DNA from 4 places in the Frankia sp. R43 genome. Region 1 is predicted to be linked to each of the others. Evidence: riboswitches for the same ligand, from Rfam matches in the RefSeq annotation. Region 1 holds a riboswitch; each other region holds the start of a gene.
The links. Region 1 has a riboswitch for cyclic di-AMP ahead of ACG83_RS23560 (transglycosylase family protein). Riboswitches for the same ligand answer to the same signal wherever they lie in the genome.
Positions count from the first base shown of each region.

Region 2: it holds a riboswitch for cyclic di-AMP, as region 1 does, so the genes downstream of both, ACG83_RS22925 (C40 family peptidase) here and ACG83_RS23560 (transglycosylase family protein) in region 1, are expected to answer to the same signal.
Region 3: it holds a riboswitch for cyclic di-AMP, as region 1 does, so the genes downstream of both, ACG83_RS38325 (peptidoglycan-binding protein) here and ACG83_RS23560 (transglycosylase family protein) in region 1, are expected to answer to the same signal.
Region 4: it holds a riboswitch for cyclic di-AMP, as region 1 does, so the genes downstream of both, ACG83_RS26580 (transglycosylase family protein) here and ACG83_RS23560 (transglycosylase family protein) in region 1, are expected to answer to the same signal.

Region 1 covers NZ_LFCW01000005.1:648,754-655,712, reverse strand. Annotated here, with positions in the region: gene ACG83_RS23580 (glutamine amidotransferase) at 1-334, shown strand, start outside; gene ACG83_RS23575 (glutamate synthase) at 322-1,188, shown strand; gene ACG83_RS23570 (FMN-binding glutamate synthase family protein) at 1,292-2,626, shown strand; gene ACG83_RS23565 (XRE family transcriptional regulator) at 2,769-3,377, shown strand; cyclic di-AMP (ydaO/yuaA leader) riboswitch at 3,710-3,910, shown strand; gene ACG83_RS23560 (transglycosylase family protein) at 3,924-4,301, shown strand; gene ACG83_RS23555 (hypothetical protein) at 4,574-5,539, shown strand; gene ACG83_RS23550 (hypothetical protein) at 5,724-6,668, shown strand; gene ACG83_RS23545 (SDR family NAD(P)-dependent oxidoreductase) at 6,792-6,959, shown strand, end outside.
Region 2 covers NZ_LFCW01000005.1:469,524-476,482, reverse strand. Annotated here, with positions in the region: gene ACG83_RS22940 (MurT ligase domain-containing protein) at 1-316, shown strand, start outside; gene ACG83_RS22935 (type 1 glutamine amidotransferase) at 313-1,065, shown strand; gene ACG83_RS22930 (PHB depolymerase family esterase) at 1,221-1,889, shown strand; gene ACG83_RS22925 (C40 family peptidase) at 2,947-3,933, opposite strand; cyclic di-AMP (ydaO/yuaA leader) riboswitch at 4,059-4,226, opposite strand; gene ACG83_RS22920 (hypothetical protein) at 4,622-5,011, opposite strand.
Region 3 covers NZ_LFCW01000013.1:25,182-32,140, forward strand. Annotated here, with positions in the region: gene ACG83_RS38295 (response regulator transcription factor) at 18-674, shown strand; gene ACG83_RS38300 (hypothetical protein) at 969-1,202, shown strand; gene ACG83_RS38305 (DUF5134 domain-containing protein) at 1,262-1,870, shown strand; gene ACG83_RS38310 (LppP/LprE family lipoprotein) at 1,990-2,520, shown strand; gene ACG83_RS38315 (hypothetical protein) at 2,556-2,906, shown strand; gene mce (methylmalonyl-CoA epimerase) at 3,056-3,481, opposite strand; gene ACG83_RS38325 (peptidoglycan-binding protein) at 3,969-4,712, opposite strand; cyclic di-AMP (ydaO/yuaA leader) riboswitch at 4,985-5,186, opposite strand; gene glyA (serine hydroxymethyltransferase) at 5,707-6,959, opposite strand, start outside.
Region 4 covers NZ_LFCW01000006.1:504,497-511,455, reverse strand. Annotated here, with positions in the region: gene ACG83_RS26590 (transglycosylase family protein) at 4-690, shown strand; cyclic di-AMP (ydaO/yuaA leader) riboswitch at 2,027-2,265, shown strand; gene ACG83_RS26580 (transglycosylase family protein) at 2,267-3,010, shown strand; gene ACG83_RS26575 (DUF3151 domain-containing protein) at 3,146-3,574, shown strand; gene ACG83_RS26570 (adenylosuccinate synthase) at 3,663-4,946, shown strand; gene ACG83_RS26565 (hypothetical protein) at 5,092-6,090, shown strand; gene purD (phosphoribosylamine--glycine ligase) at 6,179-6,959, shown strand, end outside.

The DNA.
Region 1 (6,959 bases):
GCTGCAGGCCGAGGGGGTGCGGTTCGACTCGGACAACGACTCGGAGGTCGGTGCCCGCTTCGTCGCCGCCCGCCTGGCCGCCGGTGAGGATCTCGACAAGGCGCTGCGCGGGCTGTGCGAGCGCTTCGACGGGTTCTACACGCTGCTGGTGACCAGCGCCGACGGGTTCGCGGTCGTCCGGGACGCGATCGCCTGCAAGCCGGCGATCATCGCCGAGACCGATGCCTGGGTGGCGATGGCGTCCGAGTTCCGCGCCCTGGCGGACCTGCCGGGCATCGACACCGCCCGCATCTACGAGCCCGAGCCGGAAAGGGTCTACGCATGGCAGCGCTGACGGGGACGGACACCGCTACCAGCAGGGCGGACACCCGCACGTTCGACCTGTCGACGTCGAAGGTCCGCGAGCTCAACGCCGCGCTGCACGCGCTTGGCGCGGGCGGCGTGGGTGGCGTGGGTGGCGCGAGCGGCGTCGGCGGGCAGCCTTCCGGCCCGGTGCGGCCGTCGGACGGCGTTGCGGGCGGCGTAGCGGATGTCGTTCCGGCGGCGTTCGAGGTGCTGCGGCCGCAGGGGGCGCACGCGATCGCGGCCGGGGTGAACGCGCCGGTCACGATCGACATCCGCGGCCATGTGGGCTACTACTGCGCCGGGATGAACGACGGCGCGACCGTGGTCGTGCACGGCAACGCGGGCACCGGGGTCGCCGAGAACATGATGTCGGGGCTGGTGCGGGTCCGCGGGGACGCATCGCAGTCGGCGGGGGCGACCGCGCACGGCGGGCTGCTGGTGATCGAGGGGTCCGCGTCGATGCGCTGCGGGATCTCGATGAAGGGCGTCGACATCGTCGTCGGTGGTGACATCGGCCCGATGAGCGCCTTCATGGCGCAGGCCGGCCGGCTGGTGGTCTGCGGTGACGCCGGGGACGGGCTCGGTGACTCGATCTACGAGGCCCGGATCTACGTCCGCGGCAAGGTCGGTTCCCTCGGCGCGGACTGTGTGGAGAAGCCGATGCGGGACGAGCACCGGGCGGAGCTGGCCGAGCTGCTCGCCGCCGCCGGCCTCGGCGAGCCCGCGGAACCAGGAGAGCCGGGAGAGCCGGGGGAGCCGGGGTACGACCCGGCCGAGTTCCGCCGCTACGGGTCGGCCCGCACGCTCTACCACTTCGCCGCCCACAACTCCGACGCGTACTGAGCCTTTTCCGCCGTCGACTCCGGCCTGTGGCTACGGCACTCGACAAACGTGAGATGGAAAAGGCGCACTGACCGCGGATATCGTCCGTAGCCTGAGGAGATTCATGTCCGGCTATCCTTCGTCGCCCGCCACCTATGGCCTGCGCGAGTCGGCGACCTTCGACCGCGCCACCATCGCCGGCATCCAGCGGGCCGCGAGCACCGGCGTCTACGACATTCGCGGCTGGGGGGCCAAGCGGGCCCTGCCGCATTTCGACGACCTGCTGTTCCTGGGTGCGTCGATGTCCCGCTACCCGCTGGAGGGCTACCGCGAGCGGTGTGGCACCGATGTGATCCTCGGGGACCGCAACGCGAAGTACCCGCTGCACCTCGACATTCCGGTGACGATCGCCGGGATGAGCTTCGGGGCTCTCTCCGCGCAGGCGAAGGAGGCGCTCGGCCGCGGCGCGAGCGATGTCGGGACGTCCACCACCACCGGCGACGGCGGGATGACTCCCGAGGAACGCGACCAGTCGAAGCACCTCGTCTACCAGTACCTGCCGTCGCGCTACGGGATGAACCCGACCGACCTGCGCAAGGCCGACGCCATCGAGGTGGTGCTCGGGCAGGGCGCGAAGCCCGGCGGCGGCGGCATGCTGCTCGGCCAGAAGATCTCCGACCGGGTCGCCGCCATGCGCACCCTGCCGCCCGGCATCGACCAGCGCTCCGCCTGCCGGCACCCGGACTGGACCGGCCCCGACGACCTCGCCATCAAGATCCTCGAACTGCGCGAGATCACCGACTGGGAGAAGCCGATCTACGTCAAGATCGGCGCGAGCCGCCCCTACTACGACGTGAAGCTCGCGGTCGCCGCCGGCGCGGACGTCGTCGTCCTCGACGGCATGCAGGGCGGCACCGCCGCTACCCAGGACGTCTTCATCGAGCACGTCGGCATCCCGACGCTGGCCGCGCTGCCGCAGGCGGTGCAGGCGCTGGACGAGCTCGGCCTGCACCGAAAGGTCCAGCTGATCGTCTCCGGTGGCATCCGTACCGGGGCGGACGTCGCGAAGGCGATGGCGCTCGGCGCTGACGCCGTCGCCATCGGCACGGCGGCGCTGATCGCGCTCGGTGACAACCATCCGCGGTACGCGGGCGAGTACGAGCGGCTCGGCTCGGCGGCCGGCTACTACGACGACTTCCAGGACGGCCGCGACCCGGCCGGCATCACCACCCAGGATCCGGAGCTCGCGGCCCGGCTCGACCCGGTCGAGGGCGGCCGGCGGCTCGCGAACTACCTGCGGGTGCTGACCATGGAGGCGCAGACGCTGGCCCGGGCCTGCGGCAAGGCGCACCTGCGCAATCTGGAGCCCGAGGACCTCGTCGCGCTGACGGTCGAAGCCGCGGCGATGGCCCGGGTGCCGCTTGCCGGGACCACCTGGATCCCGGGCGCCGACCGGTGAACGGGGAGACGCGCTGAGCGGCGAGCCGCCCGGGCAGCCGAGCAGCCAGCCACCCGGGCAGCCGAGCAGGCGGCCGGACGGTCAGCGGAGCAGGCGACCGGACGGATCGGGCAAAGAGGGCGCCATCGCTAGTGTTTCGGGTGTGGGGGAGGAGAACGCGTCCCGGCAGGGGCGGCTGGAGCGTGCCATCGCGGGCAACGTCCGGCGCCTGCGCCATGACCGTGGGCTGACCCTGGCCGAGCTCGCGACGCGCAGCGGTGTGTCCAGCGCGATGATCTCGAAGGTGGAGAACGCGTCGATCTCCTGCAGCCTGACCACGCTCGACCGGCTCGCCGAGACGCTCGACGTGCCGGTGACGTCGCTGTTCCGCGGCGCGGACGCCGCCCGGGAGGCGGTCTTCACCCGCGCCGGCACCGGGCCGCGGATCACCCAGCGCGGGACCCGGGTGGGCCACGAGTACACCCTGCTCGGCGCGCTGCGCGGCCCGCACAAGCGGATGGAGGCCCACATCGTCACGCTGACCGAGCGCAGCGAGGAGTTCCCGCTCTTCCAGCACCCGGGTACCGAACTGCTCTACATGCTCGAAGGGGAGATGATCTACGGCCACGGCGATGCCAGCTACGTCATGCGCCCCGGCGACGCGCTGCAGCTTGACGGCGAGGGTGCGCACGGGCCGAGGGAGCTGGTCCAGCTGCCGATCCGGTTCCTGTCGGTCGTGGCCTACGGCGAGGTCGGCGCCGGCCAGCCCTGACCCCACCGGGTGCGGTGCCGGCGAAAACGGATCAAGTCATGATGTGTCGAAATTCGGGCCGGAAAAATTCTTCGTCGCCACGGCGGGAAATTCGGTCGCGGGCCCGATCGTGCCACGCACCTTGCGCAGTGGTTGGGTTGACGGGTGGTGACGAATCGCTGACGCCGGTCGCATGGCGCCGGGAGAAAAAGGGCGAATTCTCGGCCGGCTAGACGTAACGCGGAAGAAATTCAAGACCGAGGTGTCGGATGTGACGCTCCTCACAAAGCCTTTGAATTGGTTTGTGGCTCGTGTGTAACGTCACTGCCGTGCTTCCGACTGGGGAGCGCACATCGGGTGGCCCGCCGAATCCTGCCCCACCCGGTGATTAACAAAACCGCAGGCAGGAGCGGGGGACCCAGGTTTCCCGGACGTCGAATTGCGGACGTCCTTGGGGTGAAGCCGCCGAGAGCGCGATCTGAAAGCGCCGGCCGGCCGGGCCATTCCCGGGCCCGAACCCGACAGCTAACTTCGCAGGCGTGGGGGAAGGACACCATTTTGTCCACTATTACCTCGGCTGCCCGCAGGAACCGTCGTTCCATCCGTCGGGGCCGTGCTCTGCTCGTCGCGCCGGTGCTCGCCGCGACCATCGGTGGCGGTATCGCGATGTCCCAGCCGGCGAGCGCCGCTGCCCGGCCGGACGCACAGCGCTTCCTGAGCGCGGTTGTCCCCTGTGAGTCCGGCGGTAACCCCCGCGCGGTGAACTCCATCGGCGCGGGTGGCCTGTTCCAGTTCCTTCCCGGCACCTGGCACGGCGTCGGCGGCAAGGGCCTGCCGCAGAACGCCAGCGTCGCCGAGCAGTGGAAGCGCGCCCACATCCTGTACGCGCAGCAGGGCACCAGCCCCTGGTACTCCTCGAAGAGCTGTTGGGGCGGCAGGATCTGACCCGCAGCAGACAACACCGGTGCGCCCGTGACGTTCTCATGACGTTGCGGGCGCATCGGCGTTTGTGTGGCGTGTGAGTGGTTGTTGATTGTTGTCCGTTGTCTTCGTTTGGTATCCCCTGGGTCTGCTATCAGGCATCTGACAGCAGGCTGACAGCTGCCTGATAGCTTCGCTGTCCTTCCGGCCCGATAGAGCACGTATGTCGTGTGTGCCTGCCGCGCGGGAGGCATCCGGTGGTTGCGCCGGTGCTGGCATGCGTGGGGGTGCGAGACGTGGCTGTTCGCGATCTGTTTCGACTGAGCGAGTATGCGCCGGGCGAGGGCCGGGGCGGACCGTCCGCGGTACGGGACGTCGCGGGCAAGCCGGCGCCCTCGGCGTTGGGAAGACGACCGCGCCAGCTCCCGTCGAAGCGCCACGGGCTTTTCCTGGCGGTCATCGCGTTCACCGTGTCGTCCTGCTCGGGTGACGTCGCCGCGAGGCCCGAGACCGCGGTCACTTCGGGAGCGGCCTCGCCGGGGCCTGCCACGTCAGCACCGCGCGTGCTGGGTCTGTGGCCCGAGGACTTCGTGCTGACCGAGGACCTGGCGACAACCTATTTCTCCGGCGTTCCCGCCGAGACCGATACCGCCGCTGTCCAGCCCGGGAAACGGTACCCCCCTGAGTTCGCGGACTGCCTCGGCCTGTCGGCGACGGACCTCAACTACGAGCCCGAGGCGACCGCTGTCGGCGCGATCTTCGTGAGTGATGACGGGGACTCGTTCATCTCGTCCTACGCCGAAATAGTGACCGAGAAGCAGGCCGCTGCCGTCCGCGCGATGTGGGCCAATCCCCGGTTCGCGGACTGCTCGGGCAGGGAGACCCAGGCCCGAATCGACGAGTCCGGCGCCGACCCCGAAGGGCTCGAATATCAGCTGGCCGGGGTCCAGCGTCCCCCGGCGCCGACCGGAGCCGCTGGGTATCTGCGCGTGACGTTGCAGGTGCGAGAGCAGGAATTCACCTACGACATGGCGGTGGACAACCTCGTCTTCATCGTCGATCACGTCGCGGTGACCGTCACGTACACGAACTACGAGCCCGCCCCGCCGATGGATCGGCTGCAGCTGATCGCTGACCAGATCTCCGGCAAGCTGGCCCAGCAGCAGCTGCGCCCCATCGCCGGCCGGCCCACGTCGGCCGGTACCGGGCTCCAGGCCGCGGGGAAGGCTGACCCCTCGACCGTGCTTCCGGCGGTGGCCTGAGGCGCGGTGGCCTGAGTAGACAACACCAGTGCGCCCATAGCGTTCATGCGGCGTTGTGGGCGCATTGATGTCCATATGGCGTGTACGTGGGGGTGGGTGAGACATGGCTGTTCGCGATCTGTTTCGACTGGGTGGGCGGGCACCGGGCGAGGCCCGGTGCGGTCCGGCCGCGGGTCAGGATGCCGTGCTGACACAGGACACCGCGGGCCAGCGGCCGCCCTCGGTCCTCGGAAACCGACCGCGACAGCTCCCGCTGCAGCGCCACGGCCTCCTCCTGGCGGTCATCGCGTTCACCGTTTCGTCGTGCTCTGGTGACGGCGACATGGTCAGGAGATTCGAAACCACGGTCATCTCGGGAACGGCCACGCCGAGCGCCGGTACGCCGTCGGGGACGGCAACGCCGGAGCCGAGCGCGCTGGGTCTGTGGCCCGAGGACTTCGTGCTGACCGAGGGCCCGGCGACGGCCGGCTTCACCGGTGTGCCCGTCGATGCCGCCGCCGCTGTCCAGCCCGAGGAACGTTACTCCCCTGAGTTCGCGGACTGCGTCGGCTTTTCCATGGCGGAGCTCGACTACGAGATCGAGGCAGTCGCTGCCGGCGCGAGTTTCGTGAGTGACGATGGCGAGAGCGCGATCATCCTTTCCTCCGCCGAGATAGTGAGCGAGAAGCAGGCTGTTTTCGAGACCGTGATGTGGTCCAATCCCTGGTTCGCGGACTGCTGGGGCAGGGAGACCCAGGCCAGAATCGACGAGCGCAGCACCGACGGCGATGAGCTTGAATATCAGCTGACCGGCGCCCAGACTCCCCCGGCGCCGACCGGAGCCGCCAGGTATGCGCGCGCGACGGTGCAGGTACGAGGCCAGGGAGTCACCTACGACATCGCGATGGACACCCTCTTCTTCCTCGTCGATCACGTCGAGGTGACCGTCACGTACACGAACCACGAGCCGGCCCCTCCGACGGAACGACTGCAGCTGATCGCTGACCAGATCGCCGGGAAGCTTGCCCGGCAGCAGCCGCGCAGCATCGCCGGCCGGCCCATGTGGGGCGGTTCCGGTCTCCATACCGCGGGGAAGCCTGGCTACTCGAGCGTGGTGCCGGCGGCGGCCCGAGCTATCGGACGTCCCTGAGCCGACCGCCGGCCCTCACCTGGTCGATCCGTCCCGTTCATGCCAGTCGGCGAGACTCTGCTGGCTGATCGATCTGGTCAGGCCGAGCCGGCGGCGCCGGGTCGGGAGACGCGCGGAGGTCACGTGGTCGCCCAGGCTGTCGTCATCACCGGCGCCGCTTCCGGCATCGGCCGGGCCTGCGTCGAGCTGTTCGCCGCCCGCGGGTTCGGTGTGGTGGCGGTCGACGCGGACGAGGCCGGTCTGGCCGGGCTGGCAGACCTTGCCGCGGACGCCGGTTCCGCGGAACCGCCT
Region 2 (6,959 bases), 180 kb from region 1:
CGGCTGGGTCGAGATGATGGAGCTGCTGAACTCGGCGCCGCCGCGGCCGGTCGTGATCGACTTCAATTCGCAGACGGCGGACGGGCGTGACCCGTCCTGGATCTGGGATGTGCCCTTCGAGCGGCTCTCCGGCCGCCAGGTGCTCGTCACCGGGGGCCGCAAGGAGGACATGAGCGTGCGCCTGGCCTATGCCGAGGTTCCTCACAGCGTCCATGCCGACGCCGAGGCCGCCGCCGCGGCGGCGAACGACAAGGTGGTGGACGTCGTCGCGAACTACACGGCGTTCCGCGACCTGCTCGTGCGGACCACCCGGTGATCCGCCCCTCGGCGACCCGGATCGCGCTGATCTATCCGGAGCTGCTCGGCACCTACGGCGACGGTGGCAACGCGATCGTGCTGGCCCAGCGGCTGCGCTGGCGTGGGCTGCGGGCGGAGATCGTGGAGGTGCCGGCCGGTGAGGTGGTGCCGGCCGATTGCGACATCTACCTGCTGGGCGGCGGTGAGGACGAGCCGCAGGTGCTGGCCGCCGACGGCATGCGCCGCAACCGCTCGCTGCTGCGCGCCGTGTCCGGCGGCGCGGCCGTGCTGGCCGTCTGCGCGGGCTACCAGGTGATCGGCGCGACCTTCCCGGCGGGCAACGGCCAGATCCACGACGGGGTCAACCTGATCGACGTCGAGACCCGCCGTTCCTTCGAACCACCGGACGTCCCGCCGCCGCCGCGCGCGGTCGGCGACATCGTGGTGGAACCGAGCCCCCAGCTGGGCCTGCCGACGCTCTACGGCTATGAGAACCATGGCGGGCGCACCCGCCCGCTGCCGGGCTTCCGCGGCATCCCGCTCGGCACGGTCCGGGTCGGCGTCGGGGACGGGACGCCCGCCCGCACCGATGGTGTCGTCGACGGGAAGGTCATCGGCACCTACCTGCACGGGCCGGTGCTGGCGCAGAACCCGGCCCTGGCCGACCTGCTGCTGACCTGGGTGCACGGCCCGCTGGCGCCGCTGGACGGCCCGCGTGAGGTGGGCATCCTGCGTGACGCCAGAGCTCACGCGCTCGCGGAGGGCTGAGCACACCCGCGCCGGTGGCCGGCAGTCGCGGGGGCGGCGGGGTGGCGTGATGGTCGTCCGGGCGTTGTCCCAGGCGTCGTCCGGCGCTTCCGGCGTCGTCCTGAACGGGTCTGCCGGGACGCGCTGCTTCGAATCAGGCGATTTCCGGGCGTGGGGTGTGGTTCGGTTGCATCGTGGCGTCGAATCCCCTTGCCGGTTGGTGGGGCAAGAACAAGAGAAACGTGATCATCATTGGCGTCGTGCTGGTGGTCGTCTGGTGGCTGGCCGCGGGACGGGGCCATCCAAAGGTCGAAAAGGCGACCATCCCGGACAGCTATCCCTCGGCCGGCCGGGAACTGCTCGTCCAGGCGCCTTCTGATCCGGGCGACCCGTTGCCGTTGGTAATCATCCTGCACGATGACAATTCGGATGCGAAGACGTTGGAAGAGGGGAGCAAGGTGTCCTCGCTGGCGAATCGCAAGGATCTCGCGCTCGCTTTCCCGGAGGCCGTCGCCGGAACCTGGCGACTGGACGACCCGAAAGGCGCGGACGTGCAGTACCTGAGCGACGTCGTGCGCTATATGGACGAGAAGCGGTCCGACATCGACCTGGACCGGGTGTACCTCTGGGGCATGGGCGAGGGGGCCCGGCTGGCGCTGCTCGCGGCCTGCACCTCGGCGACGCCCATCTACGCCGCGGTCGGCGTGGTGGGGCAGTTCGACACCGAGCCCGGGCCGACCTGCGACAACGTCACGCCGCATGGCCGGTTCGCCGAGACCGAGTGGGACAAGGGCGTCACGGACGCCCTGTGGAAGTTCTCCCGCGACCTGCACCGGACCGTGTGACAGACAGTCCGGCTCGACGAGACGGGTGGGACGAGGGTGGGTGCGACGAGGACGGGTGTGGGGTGCGGGGTCGGCCCCGCATCTGACTCCATCGGCCCCGCATCGGCCGCCACGTCATACTCCAGCCGAGTTGCTCTAGTTGCAAAGAACTAGTCACTTAGCTCGGATGTCCGGCGGCGGCCGAGGATGTCGCGGAGCCGCTGGCCAATTCGGGTCTTGCGGATCCGGTGAAGGTTGGATCAGCAGGCCTGCCGGTCTTGCCTCTCGGCTGGCTCCAGGGGCGCCGGAGGTGCTGCCTCCGGCCGTCGGCGCCGATTTCCTGTTCGGGCCCCGACCGTGATCCCGGTGAGGAGTCACGGTCGGGGCCCGCGTGGCCTGTCGGCGTCGCCGGGAGGGGGGTAACGGCGTCGACAGGCCACAAGGAGGCCGGGTGGCGGAGGGTCCGCTGGCCGCCGGTCCAATGGGGGGGGGATCGGAACGGCGACCAGCGGAGTCCGAGGCCTTCCGGCCGGATGGACGTCAGATGGGGGGGGATCTGACGTCCATCCCACCGGAAGGATCTACGATCTGCGGATCCGGGTGGGTGGCGCGTGTGGTTCTGTTTTGTTTATGCGGCAGGTGTTGATGCCCGATGGTCGCATTCTGGACGGTTTGCGCCGCATCTACACCGCTTATGCCGAAGTAGAATGATGTCGCAACGGCCTAAGTGCTGGAAGTGTCGAGACGGTCACGCGGCGAGCGCGAGTCGCGCGGCGTCAGGCACTTCCTGGCGGTGCGGGCTACGGGGCGTGCTCGCAGGTCTGCGGAAGGTGAGGCTGCGGTCCGGTGCAGGGGACCACACATCGGATCTGGTGACCGCCGGGCCGGAGTCAATCCCGACCAACGCCGACCCGGCGGCGGGAGCCGGGCGCGACCGGAGGGGGAGATCGCGCGGCGGCTCGTTCCGAGGACAGGGCGATCCGTGCTGCCCCGTCAGTGCGTGCGGCTTATCAGGTGAACAGGGGGGAGCCCGGAGCCAGCCGGCAAAGCAAGGTGGGCCGGCCGGTACTCACGGTGCTCAGGCGACGCGGCCGACCAGGTACGAAGTGGTGTAGATCGTCTGCAGCTTGACGACATCGCCACTGTGCGGGGCGACCCACATCTTGCCGTCGCCGGCGTAGATACCGACGTGGTAGATGTTGCCCGGGGTGCCGAAGAAGATCAGGTCGCCGGGGGCCTTGTTGTACTGGGAGATGTGCGTGGTCGCCGCGTACTGCTGGTCCGTCGTGCGGGGCACGCTCTTGCCGAGCTGCTTGTAGACGTACTGCACGAGCCCGGAGCAGTCGAACGAGTTCGGGCCTTCCGCGCCGTAGATGTACGGCTTGCCGGCCTGGAGCGATGCCAGGTAGACGGCCTTCTCGCCGATCGTGTTCGCTCCGACGTTCACGCTGACGACGGGCGTCTCGACCTCGACGGTCGAGCGGACGGCCTGACGGGAGGCCTGCGCCGGCACGGGGGGGCGAACCGTCAGGGTGGCGTCGTTCTCGGAGTGGGCGGACTGCAGCGAGTCCGTACCATCGAAGATCGCCGTGACGTTGGTGGTCGTCAGGACTCGGGCCGTGTAGGAGGCCTGGCCCCGGTCGTCCGTGGTGAGGTGCAGGAAGGTCGCCCACCCGGTGGGCAGCTTGACCTGGACCTTGATGAGCTGGTCGGCCAGCGGGGCCTTGGTCTGCTCGTCGTAGAGCGAGAAACCGATGTTGACCGGCTCGTTCGCGTTGACGGTGACCTCGGGGTTGGTCACCCGCAGGCCCACGTCGACCTTCGAGGAGAGGGTCGGCGCGGAGATGTCGGTGGTGGCGTCGAGCACGGTGGTGGACCCACTGCCGGCCACGGACGCAACCTGGATGGCCCCGTCGACGGCCAGTCGCGAGCCGATCTGCGTCGCGAGGGTCATCGGGGCGGTGTTCGACGCCTCATCAAACGCAGCGTCCGCGTTGGTGTCCGGAGCACATCCGGCGAGCGCGACCCCGGAGACTGCCACAGTCCCGGTGGTGACGGCGGCCACAGCTCGGGCCCTGGCTCTTGCTCGACTCGACGCCGTGGGGGCTGACGGTGCCCGGTGGCGGCCGCGGCCTTCCTGCTGCCGGCGTCTCTCGGTATCAAGCTGCACGCTTTGCGCAGACAACGTTGCGTTCCTTCCCGTACGCCTGCGAGGTGAGCTGTCGGGTTCGGGCTGGGCTGCCCGGTCCGTCGCGCGACCTTCGTGCGATGGACTTCACCCCTAGACCCGCACCACTACTTGGTGCCGGTCGGTGGAGGTGGGTCCCCCGCTCCTGCCCGAGGTGACGACTCGGAGGGGACACCGGGGCCGCGGGCAGGATTCGGCGTTCGGCCCGGTGTTGTCGTGACGTCGCAAGCGAGACTAGTCCACACGGATGGTGTGGGTAAACACTAGTCCCCCCCAACTACACCGAGTGTGCAAAGAAGTGCCCCTTGCGGGAGCGCATCTGCCCAGGTCAGAGGGGGTGCTGAGCTTCACGTCACGTTTTTGGACGGCCACACGAGGATCACGGACAAACACTTTAGGTGACGAGAAGTTCCGAACTGGCGGCCCGCAACAGACGCCGGAGCGGGCCGTGAAGCACGGCCACGGAGGGGTGCGGCTCGGCGCGGACGGCGGCTCGGCGTGGACGGGCCGGCTCGGCGTGGACGGGCCTGCCCAGGGGAACGGTTGTTCGGCGCGGACGGCCGGCTCAGCGCGGACGGCCGCTCCGGCGGCTCAGGAACCCGGAGTTGTGGAGCACCTGCAGCTCGATCGCGAGCTGTGTCACCTCGGGCGGAAGAGTGCGGTAGCTGCTCTGCATGGCCTCGACGGCCGCGCGCGCGTGCTCGGCGAGATCGTCCAGAGCCTGCTGGCGTTGACGCATCCGGGCTCGCTCCTCCTGGAGCGTCCGGACCGTGTCCTCCTGCCACTGCCTGGTGCGAATGATGTGCTCGCCGGCGTCCGCGGCCTGGCGCTCCGCGTCCTCCAGCCGGCTGAGCAGCGCGTCCAGAGCCTCCAGGCGGCTGGCGAGCTCGGCCATCAGATCGCCGCGGCCGGGCAGGAGCGAGAGCTCGTGTCGCCTCGGCTGGGGGTGCGTCATGGCTGACTCCGGCCGCGGCCTGCGGTGCGGGCCTGCTGGAGGGGCGTCGTGATCTGGGCGGAAGGCAGCCTGGAGGCGCACCATCGCCCCGCTCTCGACCATCGCCGAAGTTCCGACACGGTTGGTTACGTTAGTCGACGCATGGGATTTTAGGCGTGCGGTCGGCAGGATCCGGCACATAGTCAACGGACGACGGCGCGCGTCGAGGCCACCAGACGGGTGTCGACCAACGGATGCACCCGACTGGATGGATCATCACCGGTTGCCGTGTGATCCAGCGATCGGAGATCTCCGTGTCGACAACGGAAGGTTTCGGATGTGACGGAGCGAAGCGGCGGGCGAGTGGCTTGCGCCGTTCTGGCCACTGGATGCCATCCGACTGATCGTCACAATAAGTGATGTGGCTTGTGGCCTGTGATCGATCGCGACGACCGTCATGGCCCCGTGGCATGGGCGGGGTGCGGGTGGCGATGGCCGGGAGCCGCGATCCTGGCTGATGCCCGGTCATCGTCATCATCAGTGTGCAGCCGATCCGTGTGGATGTGTCGGTGGATCCGGATGGCGCCGTGTGGAGCAAGTATGTGAACCGGTTTTGGACGGTTTCCTAAGAATAGGATCCTGTCGTGCAACAACATCGATCAAGGCCGGTTAGTCGGGTGGACCTGGCTGGGATCGCCGTTGGCGGACGAGCCCGGGCTGCCCAGCCGAATTCGCTCGCCCGGATCCGCCGCTTCTCGGGATTTTTGCCACCCGCGCCCTGGCGACCACAGATCTCAGATCTCAGATCTCGTCCGGCGGCAGTGGCGGTCACGGCGGCGGCTCGAGGCCGCGGTTCGCGGAGTCGAAAACTGCGGCTGTTCTCGCGACCATAATCCTCAGGTCCCCTCCGGCGGTGGTGGCGGGCGTGGTGGCAGCTCGAAGCCGCGGTTCGAGGAGTCGAGGATTGCGGCTGTTCTCGTGACCACAATCCTCAGACCCTGCCCGGCAGCTACGGCCGCGCTCGCGGGCGGCCCCGTGGCCGAGGAGATCGCCCGCCCCCCGCACTGTCACCACCAGCGGCAACCGCCAGATCCCACCGGGCGAACCTGCGGCGATCGTCAGAAATCCCCGGCGCGATCCGCGACGGGCTCACCGGGCCATGTTTTCGTCTGCCCAGATGCTTGCGGCGTGTGTCGGGCAACGCTGATCAGTTTGGCCGACGGCGGCGCCGTAAACAGCCGGGGCGGTTTGCCCGGATCTCTCGGCATTGCTGTGCGCGGCAGCTGCCGCCCCGCGCCACGGCGGCCCGCGGCTGTCGGGTGACCTGCTCGACGCTGCTCTTCCCGGCGGGGAAAGAGATCGGCCCGCCGCTGGGAGGTAAGGCTTTCGTCGGTCGGTCCACCTGCCCGTTGCGGCAGTTCGGCGCGGCGGTTCGGCGCGCGACTTCGCACCGGCACGGACGGAAGACCCGTCCCGGTGGATTGTCCGTGCTGCGATGGTCGGTGTCGGATCCGATCATCGGTACCGGCCACGGCGGTTGGGTTCCTGGGCGCGCGATGAGATGGTCGAGTTGGGGGGATTGTGCCGCCGGGCGGGAGATCGGCGGGAGGGAACCGGACGGGCGCCGCGTGTGGCCGTGATGTCGACCTGCCCCGTGGTCGCCGCCGGCGGATGGATCAGGCCGAGGGCCTCCGGTGGCCGTACGGCCACCCTCGTCGTGTCGCAGGGTAATCGCGACTCGCGGCTCGATGATCGAGACCGGTGACGCTGCGCGCCGGTCGACCGACCCGGCGGTCGACGACGTCCCGGCGGAGCCGGCACGGCCGGCGGGGCCGTGCCGGCGAACCCGACCGGGGGCAAGGCGCGGCGACGGGGCTGCCCCGACGGGTGGGCCCGACCGAGCCCGTCCAGGGCCGTCCAGGGCCGACCAGGGCTGGCCAGGGTCTGCGGGCCACCGGCGATCAAGGAT
Region 3 (6,959 bases), on a different contig from region 1:
GCGTGAGAAGATCCGGTGTGCGTGTTGCGATCGCGGAGGACAGTGGGCTCATCAGAGAGGCACTCGGTGTTCTGCTCACGACGATCGGCGTCCAGGTCACGGCGTCGGTGCCGACCGGCACCGAACTGCTCGCGGCCGTGCGCGAGGCTCCTCCCGACGTCGCGATCGTGGACATGCGGATGCCGCCCACCCGGACCAACGAGGGGCTGCTGACCGCCCGCGCGTTGCGCGACGCGCACCCGTCGATGGGCATTCTCGTCGTCACCGCCCACGACGACGACCCGTTCGCGGCCGACCTTTTCGCCGGCGGTGCCGACGGTATCGGCTACATGCGCAAGGACAACATCACCAACCGGCAGGCGCTGCGGGACGCGCTCGAGCGCCTGCGGGACGGGCAGCCCGTCATCGACTCGCACATCGCCGCGCGCCTGCTCGCCGGCTACCCGCAGTCGCACCGCCTGCTCGGGCTGTCCGACCGCGAACGGCGAATCCTCGAACTGATGGCGCAGGGGCTGTCGAACAGCGGGATCTCCCAACAGGTGCACCTGAGCCCGAAGACGGTCGAGTCCCACATCGCCAGCATCTTCACCAAGCTCGGCCTGCGGATGGAGCCCACCGAGAACAGGCGCGTGCTCGCGGTGCTCGCCTGGCTGGAGGCCGCACGGCACAGCTGAGCGGCGCAGCTGAGCGGCGCAGCTGAGCGGCGCAGCTGGGTGCGGCACCCGGCCGGGCGCCGCACCCAGCTGTGGTTGCCTGGGGTCAAGTAGCGTCTGTCTGGCGCCGGATGGCGTCCGGGTGGTGGCGAGCGGCGCCCGGGCGGCGTCGGGCGGCGTCTGGCCTGCGCCGGGGAGCGCCTGCCGGGCACCTTGTCACGACAATGTGATGGTGTTCGGAACGCCCCGGCTCGACGGGCCCGACGGCTTACACTTCAGATGATCTTCTGTTTGCCGTGTCAGCGGGGAGGTGCTGTGAGCGGTTCGGAAGCATTGAGTCGCGTCATCACGTTCTGTGGCAAGTGCAGCTGTGGCTGCCCGGAGCTCTATATCGATCATGAGGCTGAGGCCACCCGGAGGGTTGTGCTCACGGACGACTTCGGCCAGCGGATCCAGATGAGCATCGAGCAGCTCGAAGTCATCGTCGACGAGGCCCGCGCGGGCCGGATCACCTCCCTGGTGGCGGCCGAAATCGCCGCCGGAGGGTGACCGGTCATCCTCATTCCGTAGCGGCCGAGCTCGGTCCGCTACCGGGGCCGGTCACCGCCGTGGCTGCCGCGGCGGCCGCGGTGGTGGCGGCGGTTCACCTCGTGCGGCTGTACGGGCTGCTTCGCTCCACCCCGGCCGGGCGCCTGACGCTCGGTCATCCGGCGGCTGGCCATCCGGTGGCTGGCCATATGGTCGCCGACGGCTGGATCGAAGTCGCCCACGTGCTGGTCGCGGCGGGGATGGCGGTGATGTTCGTCGGCCCGCCGCGGCTCATCGGCTCGTGGCCGTTCTTCGCCGTGTACCTGGCACTCGCGCTCGTCATGCTGGCGATGGTGGTGCTGCATCCGCACTGTGGGACGCCCGGAGTCTGGTCATGCTGCGCCATGGTCGTCGTCGAGTCGGCGGCGATGGCGTGCATGTCGGGCGCGGTCGGTTTCGCGGGCTGGCCGCTGCGCACCGACGGCGCCCTCGGCGCCTGGTGCGTCGCCGTCTTCGCCGGAGCCTGCCTGGTGGCGCTGGTGGGCCTGCCCGCCCGCTGGGCGGCGCGGACATCCGCCCGCAGGATCACCGCCTGGCTGGTCAGGGCGTTTCCGGATCCGGTCGTTCCGCGTGGCACCAGGCTTGTCATGTCAGGCGGGATGGTGCTGATGTTTCTCGGGCACGTCTGACCGCGATGTTCTGATCCGCGCTGTTCCGATAGCGCGCGAATCGCCTTCCTGGCGGGCGGAGCGCGCCACGGGCGCCTATGGTCACCCGGTTGGCGGAAACGAGGCCAAGGGGGCGACCCATGCGGCGCATCGTGCTCATCTTCGTGCTGACCTTCACTGCAGTGCTGACCGTGACGGCTTCGGCGAGTTTCGCCGCACCGGCGAGCGCACCGGCGAGCACACCGGCTGTCACATCAGGCACCGCGACACCTGCCGCCCCGGCCGGTGCGTTGACACCCGCGCAGGCGGTGCAGCTGGTGCGGGAACGCGGCTACACGCCGATGGGGAGCAGCAGCTACGAACCCGCCTGGGCGCTGAGCGCGATCGTGGGGCGGTTGACGTCATCCGTGGACGGACATCCGCAGCAGGCGTTCTTCTTCAGTCAGGGCCGGTTCGTCGGAACCGACAGCGTCCCGAGTGCGAACGTGCGATGGGTGTGGTCCACGAGCGACACCGTGGCGCTTCAGTACGACCTGTACCGCCCTGATGATCCGATGTGCTGCCCGTCGGCGGGGGCGGCCACGGTGCGCTTCCGGTGGAACGGCACCGCGGTGCAGGCGCTCGACCCGATCCCGACCAACGACTGGTCGGCTCCGACGAGCCGCCGCTGAGCCGGCCATGTTCTACGTCCTGTAGAAAAGACGTCATGGGCGTGGTCTACGACATCGTTGTTGTGTTTCACCTGGTCGGGATGGCCATGATTGTCGGAGGGTGGCTCGCGCAGATCCGCTCGCCGCATCCGGTCATCACGCCCGGCATCCTGCACGGCGCCCTCGTCCAGATCGTCACAGGCATGATCCTGGTGGGGCTGGCGTCCAGCGGGGCCGTGGACCGGGACGTGGACAACGCCAAGATCGCGGTCAAGCTCGTCGTCGCGGCGGCCGTCGCCGGCATCGCCGTCGTGGGCAACGCCCGCGGCCGCGAGGCGCCGGCGGCCCTGGCTCACGCCGCAGGTGGGCTCGGGGTGGCCAATGTGGCGATCGCGGTGCTGTGGTGACGATGGCAGCCGGGCGGGCCTTCACGGCCCACGGGTGATCGCGGGCTGCGGGCTGCGGGCTGGGGACTGCGGGCTGGGGGGGCACCGGGCGTCGGCGGGATGGCCGACGCCCGGTGCCTTGTGCGTGCAGCCGGTGCGGGGGCGCCGAGTCAGTGCCCTTCCGGTGCCTCGACCAACTCGGTGAGCACACCGCCGACACCCTTCGGGTGCATGAAGGCGATGCGGCTGCCGGCCGTGCCGTGCACGGGCGTCTTGTTGACCAGGTCGAAGCCGGCGACGGTGAGCGCCGCCAGCGCGGAGTCGATGTCACCCACGCCGTAGGCGATGTGGTGGATGCCCGGCCCCTTCTTGGCCAGGAACTTGCCGACCGGGGTGTCCTCGCGGATCGGCTCCAGCAGCTGGACGTAGGAACCGCCGGTGTCGCCCTTGTGGACCAGCAGCATGGCCTCGCGCACGCCCTGCGCCTCGTTGGTCTCCTGATGCGCGACCGTCAGGCCGAATGCGGCCTCGTAGCGAGGAATGGCCTCCTCCAGCGAGGCCACGGCGATCCCGACATGGTCGATCCTGGTCAGCACAACATCGCTCCTGGTCGTAGGACGGTCGGCCCGTGGCGGCGTCCGGCCCGGGCCCAGCCTCCGAGAGTGCCCGGATACGGCGTTGCGGTCCACTGAATCCAGTACGCCGTGTCCCGGTCACCACCGACCTGTGGCGCGCGTCACCCCGGGCTTCGTCGAAGTTTCATGACGAGTGGTGCGGGAAGGTCCCAGTCACCGCAGTCGGTATGAATTCCCCGCTCGGACCCACAAGAAGATCCGTGTTGTCTGTAGTGATTAATGGAAGGCGTGTAACGGTGCCTGGAGCTCGGCTGGATCGCATTTCTGCCGAGTCGATGCCAGGGGTGCGGCTTATCGCCGGAAAACGCGGCGTCCCCGCCGTGACGCCTCTGGATGTCCAGGGGCCCGCGGCGGGGACGGTGCGTCGAGTCGATCGACGATTCCGATCAGCTTACGAGGGGCAGCTGATCGACCGGTCGCTCGCTCGGGTATTCGGTTGTGCGGCCGATCAGCCGAACAGGGCCTTGTGGGTGAGCGGGCCGATGACGCCGTCGGGCACCAGGCCGTGCTTCTTCTGGAAGTCGATGACCATGTGGTTGGTCTGCGGTCCGAAGTAGCCGTCGACGACGATCGGGTAGCCGAGCTTACGCAGCTGGTCCTGCACCAGGGAGACATCCCAGCGGGGGCCGGACACGCCCAGCCGCATGTAGCCCGAGTCGACGGCGCGGTTGGCGCTGGTGGACGGCGCGGTGGACACCGTGGTGCTCACCGAGTTGCCCACGGCCGCGGCTGCTGCGGCTCCACGAGCCAGGTACTTCGTGTGCATGCCGTTGGTGTAGGCGCTCCACGCGGTGATGCCCTGGCTCTGGCAGACCTGCCGTGCGGCCCAGGCGTTGACGTTCGGGTCGTAGAGGTCGCGGTTTCCGACCCAGCTGGCATGCGCGCGCATGTTGATCTGCCACAGGCCGCGGGAGTCCTCGCCGACGGTCGCGTGGGCGGTGGTGTTGCCGCCGGACTCGGCGAGCGCGACGGCGACCCAGGTGCTCAGCGGAATTCCGCGGCAGGAGTTCAGGCCGGCGTTCTTCGCCGCCTGCGCGATGCTGGTGTCCGAGATTACCGCCGCGCTGGCGGGGCTCGCGGTGAAGAACAGGCCGGCGGATGCCCCGATGACGCTCGCCGCGGCAACAGCAGCGGAGCGACCACGGCCTCGGCGGCGGACGCTGGGGGACTTGCGGTGCTTTCCGGTCGACATCAAGATATCTCGTTTCTACGTTGAAGAGCAGGCGGGTAGGGCGTCTTCGGGCGCCAGTGATCCGTACACGGATCAATGAGTCGCGACGAAATGGGGTCGCGAAAAAAGGCGCACGAATGGACGCGCGTTCTGCTATCGGCGTGAAATTTGTCTGGGCCCGAGCGGGCCCCAGATCTCCGGTGTCAACCCCGGGTTACGGGCGCGGCGTTACCGCGGCGGCGTTCCGAGGGACGGATGCAGTCCCGGCTGCTATTCCAAGCATGCGTACACGCAGATCCTTCCCGTACGCCTGCGAGGTTAGCTGTCGGGTTCGGGCCGGGAAGCCCGGTCGGCGCGCGCTGCGCGGCGACTTCACCCCGAGGACGGCCGCCTGGGTGCGGTGGCCATCCGGAGGAACCTGGTTCCCCCGCTTCTGCCCTGGTGGTCACTAGGAGGGGACGACGGGCCTAGGGCAGAACTCGGCGTACGACCCGTCGCTTGTTTGGTGCCAACACACCGTAACGAACTACTAAGGGTAGTCGCAAGTCCCAGTTTTTGCCCTTTTGTGGCGCTACCTAGTCACGATGCGTACAACAGGTTGGTGTATGCGCACTGTACGCGACGAAGAGGGGGAGAGGGTCCGCCGAGTACCGCAGGTGCCGCCGATGTGGTGTATGCGGCGTTCTGCCGGCTGCTTGAGCTGCGCGTGGTGACCGGGTCGTCCGCGGAGGGTGGTGACCGATCCGCAGTGATCCCTGGCAGGCCTGTCGGCTCGCGATCGCCGAATCGGCTGTGATGTGCGTAGCATCTCCGGCGAGAGTGGAATACCGGACCCTGCCCCGTCCCCGTGGGGCCCTCGCCGACGTCCTACGGTGACTGGCGGGGCGGTTCCGCGGAACCGCCCCATACGTCGCGGGCAAGCTGGCGGTGTGGGCGCTCTCCCGTCGACCGCGCCGTCAGGAACAGGCTCGCCCGGCCAGCGGACCGGGCGAGCCCGAGCGGATGTGCGATGTGATCAGACCCAGCCGGACATCGGGTAGGCCGTCATCAGGTCGCGCACCTCGCCGGCGATGCGGCTGATGGTGGTCTCGTCGTCATCGCCCGCGGCCTTCACGGCCTCGTCGATCCAGCCCGCCAGCGTCGGCATCTGCTCCGGCTGCAGTCCGCGGGTGGTGATCGCGGCCGTTCCCAGCCGGACGCCGGACGGGTCGAACGGCTTGCGCGGGTCGAACGGAACGGTGTTGTAGTTGAGCTCGATACCGGCCCGGTCCAGCGCCTTCGCGGCCGGCTTGCCGGCGACGCCACGGCTGGTCAGGTCGATCAGGATCAGGTGGTTGTCGGTGCCGCCGGTGACGAGGTCGAAACCGCGGGCGGACAGCGCCTCGGCGAGCGCCTTCGCGTTCGCGACGACGCGGTGGGCGTACTCGCGGAAGTCCGGGGTGGTGGCTTCGCGCAGCGCGACCGCGATGGCGGCGGTCGTGTGGTTGTGCGGGCCGCCCTGCAGGCCTGGGAACACCGCCTTGTCGAGGGCGGACGCGTGCGCCGCGTCCGACATGATCATCGCGCCGCGGGGCCCGCGCAGGGTCTTGTGCGTGGTGGTGGTGATGACCGGCGCGTGGCCCACGGGCGAGGGGTGGGCGCCACCGGCGATCAGGCCGGCGATGTGGGAGATGTCCGCCACGAGCACGGCGTCGATCTCGCCCGCGATCGCCGCGAAGGCGGGGAAGTCGATGGTGCGGGGGATCGCGGTCCCACCACAGAAGATCACTTTTGGCCGGTGCTGGAGCGCGAGGTCGCGCACCTCGTCGAGGTCGACCCGCCCGGTGTCCTGGCGTACTCCGTACCGGACCCCCTGGAACCAGCGGCCGGTGGCCGACACCGTCCAGCCGTGGGTCAGGTGGCCACCCGAGGGCAGGCCCATGCCCATCACGGCATCGCCCGGCTGCAGGAACGCCAGGTAGACGGCCAGGTTGGCAGGCGAGCCGGAGTACGGCTGGACGTTCGCGTGCTCGACGCCGAACACCGCCTTCGCCCGGTCGATCGCCAGGGTCTCGACCGGGTCGATGAACTGCTGGCCCTCGTAGTAGCGCTTGCCGGCGTAGCCCTCGGAGTACTTGTTCGTCAGGACGGAGCCGGAGGCCTCGAGGACGGCGGTGGAGACGTAGTTCTCGGAGGCGATCAGGCGGATCTTCTCGAACTGGCGCTGGGCCTCGGACTCGACCAGGCCGGCGATCTCGGGGTCGCTGGCCGCCAGGTGCGTCATCGCGG
Region 4 (6,959 bases), on a different contig from region 1:
CGCATGTCCGACGCACGTACCAGTGGCCGACAACGCCGCAGCAGTACCCGCAGCCGGGCCCGCACCCTCGTCCCCGTATCCGTCCTTGTCGCGACGGTCGGAGGCACAATCGCCATCAGCCAACCGGCGAATGCCGCAACGACCTGGGAAGGTCTGCGGCAATGCGAGTCCGGCGGCAACTACACGACGAACACCGGTAACGGCTACTATGGCGCTTACCAGTTCTCCGCCGGGACCTGGCAGAGTCTGGGGTACTCTGGCCTTCCACACACCGCTCCACCCGCCCTGCAGGACGAGGCGGCGCTGAAGCTCGCGCTCCGCTCCGGATTCGGCCAGTGGCCGGTGTGCGGGAGCGGAATGGGCGGCGACCAGCTCTCACCCGGCGCGTCGTCGTCGGGGTCAGGCAGCCAGGCCTCCCGTACGGCCGAGCGCACCAGTCTGGTCGCGCAGCCCGTCGCCACCACGGGTGTGCCCCCTCTGACGCGCAACTACTTCGCGTCGGTACACAACCAGGTCACTGACGAAATCAAGACCTGGCAGGAAAAGATGAACTCCCTCGGCTACTCCCTCGCCGTCGACGGCTGCTACGGGCCGAAGTCCGCAGCCGCGGCCAGGGACTTCCAGACGGCGCGCGGCCTCATCGTCGATGGCGTCCTCGGCCCGCAGACCTGGGCGGCCACCTTCGGCTGACGCCTGCCCGCCCCGGCGGAGCACTCGGTCGCCTGCCTGCCCGCCCGCTCATTCGCGGGCCCCAGCGCGCGGCACCGACAGCCAGCACCCCGTGAGGGCAACCTGCCTTCCACAGCCGAACCCTCCCGGCTGCACGGGGAAAGCCCCCGCCCGGACCGGATCGACGAGCCTTCCCATCTCATGGTGCACGACCGGAGATACCGCAGGTCGGAGCCGACGATGGAAAAGGCTCAACGCTGACAGGGACCCCGCCGCGAACCGGGAGTCGGTCGAGGGCGTGCATGCCGTCCTCGCCTGACAACGGTCGGCCCACCGACTGCGTTCCCGCTCCGGCGAGAGCGGGCCTTCACGGCCGTCCGACCGGATCCTCGTCCCTCCCTCCTCCCAGCCCCGAAAGCGCGGACGCGCGCCGGGGAGGCTCACCGCACCCGCCCGCTCCGTCCCGGTCGGGCGCGGTGATGCCAGGAGCCCCAGGAACCACCCGACCGTGGCTGCACCGTCCCAGCGCGGTTGTCCACACCTGATCCACATCTGAGTTGTCCACATCCGAGTTGTCGAGCACCTCGCCCGACGGGACGTTCCTCCCGGTCCGTCAAGCCCGGAAGGCGTCTCATCCAGTCGCCGTGACGTGCGACGGCCCGCCCGCCCGGCGCTGACCCAGCCGTGGCGCGCGGGACGCAACGCGGAGCGCCCCAACGGTCCGCGTGTCGCAGGACCCGGACAGCCCCACCGCCGGAGCGGTACCGGCCTCGGGGCAGGTGTCCGGGCGTCGCGGCCTTCCCGCCGATCATCTCGATCACCCGCGGGATGCGTTCGGCGCGCATTCCCTCCACGGCCGCGCCGAACGACCTCCCTCGACGACGCCACCTCACCGCACCGGTCATGGCCAGATCGGTACCCGCCCCACACCGGCGATCCCGGTAGGCGGGCGTGGCGTCGGCGCTCTCCAGCTGCCGGTGGCCGGCGCCGTCGCCGGCCCCCCACCGCCCGCCGCCGACCCTCCCTGGCGCCGCCCCGTGTCCCCGGGCGCCCAGGCCTGGGCCGCCGAGCGGGCATCGCCGGTCATGGACCTTCCTCGGGTCATGGACCGTCCCGGCCTGAAGCCGGCAGGGGCGCCAGCCGCATGACGGACCCCCGGTGCGTCCGAGATGTCGAGGGGACGGTAATGTGGCGCGGTTCGGGTGTGATGACCATCTCCTCCACCCATCCGTCAATTGGCCCGTTCGGGTGACTCCGATATGGTCCTTTCCGATCCCGCCCTGGCCAGCGGGATTTGCGTCATGTAGGTAGATCTCGCTACAGTTCCGCCCACTCGCCTCCCCCCGGGGCGAGGTCGTGTGGACGGACGCCGAATCCTGCCCCCGTCCACTCGGCCGGTACTGGAGCGGACGACACAGGGCAGGAGTGGGGGACCCACCATCCGGGCGCATTCGTTGCGTCCTAGGGGTTAAGCCGGCGTACCGATACAGCCGGGACACACCGGTCCGCGAGGACGGGCCGGGTCCTGGTACGCCGACCGGGCAGCTTCCAGCCCGAACCCGACAGCTCACCCCGCAGGCGACGGGAAGGACACCTGATGCGGTCGCATGATCGTGATCCCGTCCGTTCGACCGGTCGTGGTGGCAGGCACCGCGCGGCGCAGCCGCCGTCCACCGCCACCCGTGTCCTGCGGACCACCGGGGCCGTCACGGCCCTGGTCGGAACGGGGCTCGCCGTCACCGCGGCCCCTGCCGGCGCCGCGACGGCGGATGATTTCGCCCGGCTACGCCAGTGCGAGTCCGGCGGCAACTACGCCATCAACACGGGCAACGGCTTCTACGGCGCCTACCAGTTCGACCAGCGCACCTGGACAGGCCTCGGCTACCCCGGTCGACCCGACCAGGCTCCGCCGGCGATGCAGGACGATGCCGCCTACAAGCTGTATGACTCGCGTGGCTGGTCACCGTGGCCGGCCTGCAGCAACAAGCTCGGCCTGACGCGCAACGGCCCGGCCCCGGAATCCTCGGGCACCATCGGCGATGCCGTCGAGCAGGCCCTCACCCCGGCCGAGCCCCCCATGACCCTCGAACGCGCACGCAGCCAGGTCGGCACCAACTTCGGCGGTGAAGCGCTGAACGTCGGCATGGGCGACGAGGTACGCGCCGACGCGTTCGTGTGGCAGGCCGAGATGCGCGAGCGCAAGTTCGTGCTGACGGTCGACGGCAAGTTCGGCCAGGAGTCCCAGGGCGTCGCCGCGCTCTACTCATACCTGACGCGGATCAGCGACGGGCAGCCCGGCGTGGTCGGGCAGAACCTGTGGAGCGCCACCGTCACCAGCTGACCTGGCTCCGGGTGCCTCATGCCAGTTTGGCAGGTCGTCGTATGCCTGGTTGGCATGTGGGCCGCGGCGGGACCAGCAGTCAGCCGGTGGGCCCGCCCGGCGCCGGGCGTGACGCCGGTCAGGCAGGATGTGCCCATGACGACACCGCCCGCGAACCAGAACCTGCTGTCGGGTCCGCCGCCGACGCTGCTTCCATCCGACGCCGCTGTGGTGGAGGCGATGACCTCGGGTGCGGGCGCGGAGTCCGTCGCGGCCCGTTTCCCCGCTGCCTGCCTCGGCTGGGCGATCCTCGCGGAGGAGGCGCTCGGCGCGGGTCAGCCGGTGGCGGCCTACGCCTACGCGCGTACCGGCTATCACCGGGGCCTCGATCAGCTCCGGCGGTCCGGATGGAAGGGCCACGGGCCCATTCCGTGGTCTCATGAGCCGAACCGCGGCTTCCTGCGCGCGCTGGCCGCACTGTCGCGGGCTGCGGCGGAGATCGGCGAGGACGCGGAGGCGACCAGGTGCCGCGAGTTTCTCGCCGACAGCGATCCGGTCGCACTCCGTGAACTCGACCTCGCATAGTAGTCATGAGATGGCATAACGCAGCGAGCTTTTCCCTGTCGAGGCCGATCGGGTCCCGACAGGGCGATATCCCTAGTAACCTCGCCCGGTGCCTGCTCTAGTCCTCATCGGCGCCCAGTGGGGCGACGAAGGAAAAGGAAAGGCGACCGACCTCCTGGGCGGCGCCGTCGACTACGTCGTTCGGTACCAGGGAGGTAACAACGCCGGCCACACGGTGGTGATCGGTGCGGAGAGCTACGCTCTGCACCTGATCCCCTCCGGAGTTCTGCGAGCCGACTGCGTCCCGGTCATCGGGAACGGTGTCGTCATCGACCCGGGCGTGCTGCTGTCCGAGATGGACGGGCTGCAGGCTCGGGGGGTCGACGTCTCCCGGCTGCTGATCAGCGCGGACGCACATCTGATCATGCCGCACCACCGGGCGCTCGACCGCGTCACCGAGCGATACCTCGGCAAGGCGCGGATCGGTACGACCGGCCGCGGCATCGGCCCCGCCTACGGGGACAAGGTCGCCCGCACCGGCATCCGTGTCCAGGACCTGCTCGACCCGGGCATCTTCCGGCAGAAGCTGGAGCTGGCGCTGCGGGAGAAGAACCAGGTCCTGACGAAGGTCTACAACCGGCGCCGGATCGATGTCGACGAGGTGGTCGAGGAGTACGCGGCCTACGCGCGGCGGCTGACGCCGCACATCGCCGACACCGGTCTCCTGCTGGACACGGCGCTGCGCGACGGCAAGGTCGTGCTTCTCGAGGGATCGCAGGGCACGCTGCTCGACGTCGACCACGGCACGTATCCGTTTGTGACCTCCTCCAACCCGACGGCCGGCTACGCGGCGACCGGGGCGGGGATCGGTCCGACCAGGATCAGCCGGGTCGTCGGGATCATCAAGGCGTACACCACCCGGGTGGGTTCGGGGCCCTTCCCCACCGAGCTCGACGACAAGGTCGGTGAGGAGCTCCGCCGGATCGGTGGCGAGTTCGGCGTGACGACCGGCCGGGCGCGGCGCACCGGCTGGTTCGACGCGGTGATCGCCCGCTACGCCGTACGGGTCAACGGGCTCACCGATCTGTTCCTGACAAAGCTCGACGTGCTTTCGGGCTTCGACACCGTGCCGGTCTGCGTCGGCTACGAGATCAACGGCAGGCGGACCGACGAGATGCCGATGACGCAGACGGACTTCCACCACGCGAAGCCGATCTACGAAGAGCTCCCCGGCTGGCATGAGGACATCTCCGGTGTGACGGACTTCGCCGACCTCCCGGACGCCGCCCGGGCGTACGTGGCGACGATCGAGGAGATGTCCGGAGCCCCGGTGTCGGCTGTGGGTGTCGGTCCCGGCCGGGCACAGACCCTGGTGATCAACGAACTGCTCTGATCACGCTGTCGCGCCACACTGGCGCACGACGCCCCGATTCGGCGCGGTGATCCCCCACGCGCCGACAACGGCCTCGGGTTGCGCTACACAGAGTTACGGCCCAGGCTGACGTCGTCACAGTTGGCGACGACCGGGGGTGATGACGATGGCGGGGCTACCGCCGCACCCCTCCTGGGACGACGACCGCGCCGACGCGCGCGACAGCGGGCCGACCCAGCCGGTGCCGACGCCCGCGTCGACATCGGCGTCGGCGTCGGCGTCGGCGTCGGCGTCGACCGAGCTCGACACGACGAGGGCGACCGCGCCGCGTCAGCCCAGCCCGGCCCGCTGGTCGCCGACGGTCCGGCCGGATCATCCGCTTGGACGCGGAATCGACCCGGCGACCTGGCCGGTCGGCTTCTCCCCGACCGGGGAGGCGCTCCCGGAGACCCTGACCGATGTCCTGCTGCGCGGAAGCCACGCGATCCGCAGCTCGAAACGCGCCGAGGCGCTGCGTCTGGAACGGGCGGCGGCCATCGCCGAACACGTCCAGGCGCAGATCACGGAGTTCCTCTCCTTCTGCGCGGCGGAGAATCTGACGCCCCCGGTGACGGTGCGCGCGAACGGGCGGCGGGCGGACCGCGGCTGGGACGCCGGCGTCAGCGGCGCCGGCTCGGGCCGGCCGGGATCGATCCGGACCCCCGGGGCCGGGGCCGGCTTCGACGAGGGCCACGGCGATCGCCGCGTTCGCGGCGGGCGTCGCGGTCGTCACGATGAGGACGATCACGGTGAGGACGCCGTGGAGGCCGAGGATGGTCCGTCCGCGGACCGGCGGGGCGTGCGGGGCGCGGGTGGCCCGCACGATCACCGGCGGCCGCTGCTGCGTCGCGAGCGGCTGCACGCCTGGCCGCTGCTCTACTGGCGGTGTGAGAGCTTCCCTGCCCCCGGCCGGTCGCTACACCTGTTCGTCGAGCCCGGCGGACGCACCTTCGAGGGCCGGGACGACCCGGCACCGCTGACCGTGCTCGGCCGCGAGCCCCACGTGTGGCCCGTCGACGCTCCGGCCATCGTCCAGACCATGGCCGAGGTCGATGCCCGGCGCTGCGCGCTGCACCTCGTGCACGGCATGGCCCACCTGCTCTGGCAGGCCGGGGTCGGCCTCTGAGACCACGGTAAAAAGGCTCAACGATCAAGGCGCGCGCTAACCTGGACCCCGTGACTTCCGCGGCTGCGTCCTTCGCCCCCTCCAAGCGATGAAGGTTCTTGTTGTCGGGTCCGGTGGGCGTGAGCATGCTCTTTGCCGCGCGCTCTCCCGGGATCCGGCGGTCGGCGGGCTCGTGTGCGCCCCTGGAAACGCTGGTACAGCGGAGCTTGCCGAGCCACGCCCGCTTCGGGTCGAGGATCCGGACGCGGTCGCCAGCCTGGCCGAGACCGTCCACGCCGACCTGACCATCGTCGGCCCGGAGGTCCCGCTGGTGGCGGGTGCGGGCGACGAGCTTCGGGCCCGCGGGCTCCCGGTGTTCGGGCCGTCCGCCGCCGCGGCACGGCTGGAGGGCAGCAAGGCCTTCGCGAAGGAGATCATGCGCGCGGCCGGCGTGCCGACGGCCGACTCACGAGATCACACCGAGATCTCCTCGGCGCTGGCCGACCTCGACACGTTCGGCCCGCCCTACGTGGTGAAGTACGACGGCTTGGCGGCCGGCAAGGGCGTCACGGTCACCACTGACCGGGACGTGGCGGTCGAGGCCGTGCGTGCCAGCCTGCGTGACACCGACGACCGGGTGGTTCTGGAGGAGTACCTCGACGGGCCCGAGGTCTCGCTGTTCGCGATCGTGACCGAGTCCGGCGCGATCGTGCCGCTTTCGCCCGCTCAGGACCACAAGCGGGTCGGCGACGGTGACACCGGCCCCAACACCGGCGGCATGGGCGCGTACACCCCGCTGCCCTGGGCGCCCGCGGGTCTGGTCGACGAGGTGGTCCGTACCGTGATCCGACCCACGGTGGACGAGATGGCACGGCGCGGCACCCCGTTCA